Regions from separate parts of the Globicatella sanguinis genome, predicted to be linked through region 1. Evidence: riboswitches for the same ligand, from Rfam matches in the RefSeq annotation. Region 1 holds a riboswitch; the other holds the start of a gene.
The links. A riboswitch is a leader RNA that binds a small molecule or an ion and turns the genes downstream of it on or off. The one in region 1 is predicted to bind thiamine pyrophosphate.
Positions count from the first base shown of each region.

Region 2: another riboswitch for thiamine pyrophosphate. It lies ahead of thiT (energy-coupled thiamine transporter ThiT); the one in region 1 lies ahead of tenA (thiaminase II).

Region 1 is NZ_CP126962.1:874,812-878,784, reverse strand. Features, by position in the region: gene CYJ72_RS03715 (ABC transporter permease) at 1-362, opposite strand, end outside; gene CYJ72_RS03710 (ABC transporter ATP-binding protein) at 355-1,098, opposite strand; TPP riboswitch at 1,198-1,304, opposite strand; TPP riboswitch at 1,668-1,764, shown strand; gene tenA (thiaminase II) at 1,868-2,545, shown strand; gene thiW (energy coupling factor transporter S component ThiW) at 2,565-3,119, shown strand; gene CYJ72_RS03695 (thymidine kinase) at 3,675-3,973, shown strand, end outside.
Region 2 is NZ_CP126962.1:1,215,599-1,219,571, forward strand. Features, by position in the region: gene CYJ72_RS05270 (IS30 family transposase) at 1-78, opposite strand, end outside; gene CYJ72_RS05275 (hypothetical protein) at 109-297, opposite strand; gene CYJ72_RS05280 (helix-hairpin-helix domain-containing protein) at 451-1,584, opposite strand; partial or broken gene CYJ72_RS11660 (IS30 family transposase) at 2,216-2,320, shown strand; TPP riboswitch at 2,530-2,618, shown strand; gene thiT (energy-coupled thiamine transporter ThiT) at 2,646-3,224, shown strand; gene CYJ72_RS05290 (dihydroorotate dehydrogenase) at 3,804-3,973, opposite strand, start outside.

The DNA of each region.
Region 1 (3,973 bases):
CTATAACCAAACCACAGTACAAAGATGGGGGACAAGGCGATGGTCGGGATCGTTTGCGAAATCAGGACAAAAGGATAAAATGCCCGCTCGATAAAATCAGAATAATAGAGTAGAATACCAATCAATAAACCAAGTCCGATTGAAAAGGCTACGCCTACGATGACTTCTAATAAAGTTGCTTGAGTGTGCGTCCATAGTTGTGGGGCTTGGATAAAGATGGTTTTAATCACATCACTTGGTCTCGGAATGATAAACTTTGGTACCCATTCACTAGCAACCGCCCATTCGATAATGACTAATAGAACAGCTGAAACAGATAGGAAAGGCCAGTAACGTTGAATTAACTGTCGTAGTTTATTCATGGATGGCCACCTCCAAAGCTTTTTTATACTCAATAAATTGAGCATGATAACGAATGTCTTTCGGTCGTGGACGTGGCAAATCAATGTGCCACTCTTTGATTTGGGTATCGTCGCCATTATGCCAGTTTTGTAATAAATAGACACGATTACTTAAAAGCACTGCTTCATCAATATTATGCGTAATAAAAACAATCGTTTTATTTAATTCTTGCCACAGTGATAATAACCATTGTTGCATTTCATATTGCGTAAAACTGTCTAAGGCTCCAAAAGGTTCATCGAGCAGTAGTACTGGCTTATTGGCCAGAATGGTCCGTACGAAAGCGGCGCGCTGACGCATTCCACCTGATAGATCTTTCGGTAGAGCATAGGCATACTCTTTTAAACCCGCCTTATCGAGCCATTCTAACGCTTTTTCTTTTGAAACAGGATGTTGCTTATCAAGTTTGCCACTTAATCTAACATTTTCTAAAATGGTCGCCCAAGGAAGTAATAAATCTTTTTGTGGCATATAACCAACATCACCTAATTGAATCGGTCGTCCATCAAATAGAATTTGACCTGCATCCGGTTGAAATTGCGTAGTCAGTAATTTAAATAGCGTACTCTTACCACTGCCGCTTTTACCGATTAGCGAAATAAATTCACCTTTAGGAAAGTTGAGGTTGACATTTTGTAATGTCTTCTCGCCTTTAAAGTCGGGGTAGGTAAATGAGACGTTTTTTATTTCAATCATCCAAAACTCCTTTCTATCCATTTGCTCAAAAAAAAGACCCGTTTCTAAGAAACCGGCCCAAAGCATACTGAGTCTTGACTGATCAAAATGTGTACAGTAAAACAAAATTGTAAACATCCCTACGGTAGTACTAACTACATCAGGTCAAGGGTCAAGGAACATTTCAGAAACCTACTCTCAGCGCATTGGCTCCCCTAGTTTAAAATAAATGGATTCAATTGTTAAAAGAGACCCTTTGATTTCACAAAGAAACTCTATCTGTCTATTAGAATAAATCAAGTGATAGTCAATGTCAAGCAGATAAGTTGAACAAAGGATTTGATTCATGGTTTATAAAAAAAGTAATATAAGCCAGGTTACTGAGTACTAGCTGTAATAAAAAGTTAACAATTCTGTTTAATAATGCCCAAATTAGCAAGTTTCATTACGACGCTAAGTGGACCAGACAGGCGATGGAGATAGAATGTCGATTTTGTTGGTCTTTGATTCATGACATAGTGGTAGGGAGTGGACCATTATTTAATCAAGCATATCCCCCTTTACAATCCAAGATTAATTTGCTAGTCTATTAGTGACACTAGGGGAGCATGAAAATGCTGAGAGAGAAATTGACCCTTTGAACCTGATTCAGTTAATACTGACGTAGGGAAGTGTGCTTAATTTAATCAGCTAGTTTAATTTTTGTTGGACTGCAGCCGATTTAATGCGCACACTTTATCTTTAAAGGTGGGTATTTTTTTGTTTCTAAAATATAAGGAGGAATAGCGTCATGACAAAATTTACTGAACGTGTGTATCCAAAAGTTGAATCGATTTGGGCATCGTATTTAGAACACCCATTTGTAAAGGGATTAGGAGAAGGTACGCTGGCTAAAGAGAAATTTCAACGTTGGTTAACGCAAGATTATGTTTATTTAGTTGAGTATTCAAAGTTAATGGCTCTAGGCGTAGCCAAGTCGACCGATTTATCGATGATGCGTAGTTTTTCAAAAGCATTATTTGGGACCTTAGAGATGGAGATGGAATTACACCGTCAATTTTCAGCTCAATTTGGGATTAGTGAAGCAGAATTATTACAAACAAAAATGTGGCCAACCAATACAGCCTATACTTCTTATATGTTAAATCATGCCCAAGCGGGTGGCGCAGAATATGCGGTAACGGCCTTATTAACTTGTGCTTGGTCATACGCTTATGTCGGCGAAGCATTAGCGAAACAAAGTCCTGAAAACAATCCTTACCAACAATGGATCGATATGTATGCGGGCAAAGAATTCCAAACTTTAGCTACTGATATGAAAAATTTAATGGACGAGATGGCTAAAGATTTACCAGAAGCAACCTTAAAACGTCTAGAAGAAATCATTATTAAAACGTCTTACTATGAATATCAATTCTGGACTATGTGCTATGACGGTGAAGATTGGGAAACCCGATACGAAAAATAACAATTCATAATGAGAGGGAATGATTCAAATAAATACACATAAACAAACTCAAAAACTAATGATTTTATCACTCATGATTGCCTTAGACGTGGTGTTATCACCGATTTTACGAATTGAAGGGATGGCACCAATGTCGAGTGTCATTAACATTATTGCGGCCAGTTTTATGAGTCCTTTATATACCTTTTTAATGGCTTTAATCTGTGGTATTATTCGCATGTTAATGATGGGTATTCCACCATTAGCCTTAACAGGTGCTGTTTTTGGAGCATTATTTGCGGGATTAGGTTATTGGAAGACACGTAACTTCTGGGCGGCAGCGCTAGGTGAATTTATTGGAACGGGTGTCGTAGGGTCATTATTAAGCTACCCAGTCATGGTTTGGTTTACCGGAGTCAAAACGGATTTACACTGGCTGATTTATACACCACGTTTTATGGGTGCTTGTGTAATGGGAGCGATAGCGGCTTTTGTCTTGTACGAAAGACTTAACAAATTATCAGCTTTTCATCGTATGCAACAATTGTTCTTAACAGATAATGAGCGTGTTTTAAGCAGTCAAAATGGTCGCTAATTTGTCCAGTAGGAACCAATCTTATACAACATTATATTAATTTGCGAGAGTAGGCAAATAGTGAAAATAATCTGATTTTTACTATTGATGCCTGCTTTTTTTTTGTGAGAAGCAAGCGCACAGTATGATGTGACCACTATCCAAGTGTTTGATGCCTACTTTTTGTGGGGAAAGAAAACCTACTGAATCAAACGGTTTCGGTCCTCATGTTGATGCCGACTTTTTTGTAGGGAAAAAGATAGTTTGCGGGTGTTAGGCTGGGTGTTTATCTTATATTAGGAAATAAGGTTTGTTTAATGGAATGACCAGATGACATCATTTGTCAAAGAGTGTTAAAGACCTTCTATTGAAAAAATTATGGTCGTAGCTATTTTAGTTAACGGCAAAACTAAATATACACTGTAGGCGAGAGGGGGCGCTCTAAATTATTAAAGTGAATTTTTATGAACCGCCTTTATCAGATAAAACTACTAAAATTACTCTCTTAGCAATTGACTAGAATGCTTTTTTCTTTTATTATGAATAGTTGAAAGTAGTAACGAGGAGGGCTTATTAATGGCGCAATTCTTTTTCAAATATGGGGCAATGAATAGTGGGAAATCACTTGAGATTATTAAAGTAGCTCATAATTATGAAGAACAAAATAAACAGGTGGAAATTTTTACGAGCGCTCTAGATACTAGAACTTCTGTAGGAACAGTCGCTAGTCGCACCGGCTATCAGCGTCAAGCGATTCCGATTACGGATGACATGGATTTATTCGAAAGTATTAAAGCATTAGGACACCGCTATTGTATTTTAGTCGATGAAGCGCAATTTTTAACAAAAGAACATGTGTTACAATTAGCTCGAGT
Region 2 (3,973 bases), 340 kb from region 1:
ATTATGACGATCGTCCAAGGTTAAATGTTTATTTCGGGTCTTGCTTTCTGCTGAAAATGAATTATAATGATGATACATCTTAAAACGTCCTTTATTTTGGTTTGGTTACTACAATAATAACGTTTTGAGATGTTTTTTTCTATACTTTTTTCTATACCGTAGCACTTGACTGAATCGTCGAATCGGGTGCGGGGTCACTCCCCGACCTTTTTGCACTACGCTTAAATTTTCGGTCGAGTCATTTAGCTTACCCGATTCTCCCATTAAGTAAAGTGCTACTGTTGTATTGAAAGCCATAAAATAGTTCCCCTCCCAACCGCAACTAGCAGCTTTATTTTCAATCATAAAAATGGGGAGGATACACAATTTAAGTGGCTAATTTAATTTTAGAACTTTCATGACAACAAAATAACCCGTCTACCCACCGGCAAACGAGCTTATCATTATTTTCTATTCTCCTTTAAAAGTAACGCCATTGTCTCTTAGTTTCTTCACTGTTGTTTTTCCGATTCCCTCAATCGCTAAGACTTCATGTTCAGTTATAGTTTGGAAGTCCTCTAATGTCCGCAACCCCTCTGATAATAGCGAACGAACATATCTGCTATCAATATTCGTAAAGATTCCAGTCCCGGCTAATTTATAAGATTCTCTGTATAAGGCGATCCCATTTGATTTTTCAGCATAATATTGTTCATAATATTCCGGATTAATTTTTTCTAGTGTTTCTTGGAAAGTCCGATATAAAAATACGGAATGCTGAAATAAACTCAATACCTCATTAAAAGCAATCGCAAGTGAGCTTTCTGAATTGAACTGATAAGATTCAAACGGCAACGATTCATAAACCTGGAAACTGTTAAATTTTTCCGTTACGAAAAATTGAGTGATTGTAGGATTAATCTCCCATAACTTCTGAATAATCCGTTCGGCATAATTAAGGTCTCCTTCAAGAATCAAGCTGACTGCCAAGAAAAATAACATTTGATCGTCCTTTTGATACATGGAATCTTTTTTGAAAAAGAGCCGCGCTTTTGAAGGTTGGAAAGATAGAACATAAATCGCCATTAAACTATAACGAACACCCAAATTATCATTCGGATTATATCGTAAGATTTCCCTCGCTGTGTCTTCAGCCTTTCCCAAAAGCAATTGCTCCTTATAAAAATCTAACAATAATCTGCGGGCACGAAAATAAGGACGATTTTCAACTCCCGCATAAGAAGCTTCTTTGATAAATCGACGATGTGTTTTCAAGTATTCTTTTGTCTTTTCTTCAATAGATGTAATGATTCTTATATCATCATAACGTTCAAGACATAAAGCACAATAAATATCTAAGTTGTCTGGTTCCAATTGATTGGCCTCTTCTAATAATGCTAAGCGCTCATCAGCATCATCGCTTTCCATTGCTTCATCCAACAACTCCAACGCTCTGCTAGTATCATCTTCTAGTTCGTCAATCACCCCATCATTAAAACGAGCGACATAATCATTAATCGCCTCATCAATATTTTCATATTCATCCAAATGTTGGTCTAGAAAAACTTCTAACTGTCTAAAAATATTTTCTGTTTCTCGTGACATCAATATCATTCCTTTCCTATCCTTAAATTCAAGTGCTACCTACTTACCTTCTGGGTATATGGGTGAACAACCCATGCCTCGTCCTCTCCAAGAGAAACTCTGATTCGTTGTATGCCGTGAAGACGGGAAGTCATAACGTTAATCTTTGGAATAAGGAGTTTCAATGATTAATCGCAAAACTTTACCAAAATAAACTTGGTCATCATGCTCTAACCCTTAAAATCAATTCAAGCTATCTCTCAACCTCTATCCAATCTACTCCAAATGATTTTTTTGATATTTTGCTAGCAGGAAAGACTCCGATAGCCAAACCATTTTATAATTAAACATCACCATCATGTTGGCTATAAAATTTCATCAGTTTAATCAGTTCCTAGCTCTTATTTTATAAAAACCACTATACTATTTACAAGCAAATCGCTATACAAAACATGATGTATTAAGAAAAATGCCATTCACGACATCTCGTTTTACAATTTTTACTATCTAAAGTAATATACGTTTCCTTCTCCGTCTATATTATCAAAATTTTTATTATACTTGAATAGTAAAATTAAGCTAGAAAAATAAATAGGCCATTTGTATGGTATCCTAAACATACGATCACATGCTAAGGAAGGAGTACACACAAATGGCTTATACACATTTTACCATGAAAAAATTGATTTGGATAGAAAATTATTACGATAGCGGTAAAAATGTAACGGATATCGCTAAAAAATTAAATCGGGCCATCTAAACCATTTATAACGTCGTTAATTTTCTTGCCCACTCCCTGCTATTACCTTTTGGAAAATAAGTCCTATTAGCATTTGCAATGTTGTTAGGAATTTTTATGACTATTGCAACCTTCCAAATTATAAAAAGTTGAAAGTAATTGGTTTGTAACTTTAATTTTACTTTTTTCATTATTTTTGTTAGAATCATTATTAAAATATAGATTTCAACATAAACAAGGGGTGCCATATTGGCTGAGATTATACCCTTTATTGGATCAAGGTAATGCTTGCGTCAAGATGTTTAACTCCTTTTTTGTGTTGGTTAAGAAAAGGAGTTTTTTTATGTCAAAAATTAAGACACAAACGTTGATTGAGATTACTATCTGTGCCGCTTTAGCATTACTTATTGATTTGATGATTCCTTCGCCATCATGGAGTTTTAAGGTTTCTGTCAAGATGATTCCAATTATTATTCTTTCCTTACGTCGTGGTACATTGGCAGGTTGCTTGGGTGGATTTTTATGGGGATTACTCCAATACATTACCGGTAATGCGTATGTATTAACGTTAGTACAATTTGTAGTTGAATATTTTGTCGCTTTTGCAGTCATTGGTTTCGCTGGTTTCTTTGCACCTTATATGCAAAAAATATTAAAAGAAGAACCAACAAATCGTGTGAAACAATGGGGGATAGCTTCCATGGCGACAATAGTGGGATCATTAGCTCGTTATATCGTCCACTTTATTGCGGGGGTATCATTCTGGGGGTCTTATGCACCTGAAGGACAAAGTCCATATGTATACTCATTCCTAGTCAATGGGGGAGCGTTTCTATCTGAAACACTTTGCTGTATTATTGTATTAATTTTCCTAACACGTTCATTCCAACCTCTCTTACGCGTAAAAACATCAGGTTATTAATAAATTTTTTTAACGTTTGACTAACTCCTGCATCTTTAATCGTTTAATGATATAAATTAGGAATTATAAGTTATTTAATAATGAAGACCGTGTGACTTAGTTGAGTTGTTTATAGAGAGAGGGGTTAGTGCAACATCTTCGTTCACTAAGTAAAGACCCTTCATCGGAATCTTGATGAACCACTATGAGACTTATATAGAAGAGTAGTTAAGATCGTAATCACGCGTTAAGTGATTGAGGATAATCGGCAGATTATTAAGGTTTTGGGTAAAATCACGTGATTAAGGTCCCATTGATTGTTAAGGCAGTCAATGGGATCTTTATTTTTAAAGTTCTTTGTCAAATGATGTGGGGCACAGAAATTTTGGGGAGTGGGCCGACGAAGCGAAATTATTTAATTTTCAACTTCTTGCCCACTCCCACTTAATTATATATAGATAGTTTTTTCAATTAACTTACTAAGCATGTTCACTATAAACTGAAATTTAGTCTGTTATAATTCCCGCGTGATTGCTCATCACGGACAGTTATGGTAGTTGAATTTTTGTCGTTCAACTGCACCACGGACACTTAAGCCTGTTACCGGCCGTCGTGAAATCGAGCGACGGACACTTCGTGTATTAGAGTCTCTAAGCTTTCAATGCCTAATTCATCCATTCGCTGAGGGAGTTGGCTAATAATTGTTGGGCAAATCATCGGTTGATTATAATTTTCTGTCCCGATTTGAACAGCAGATGCGCCGGCCATAT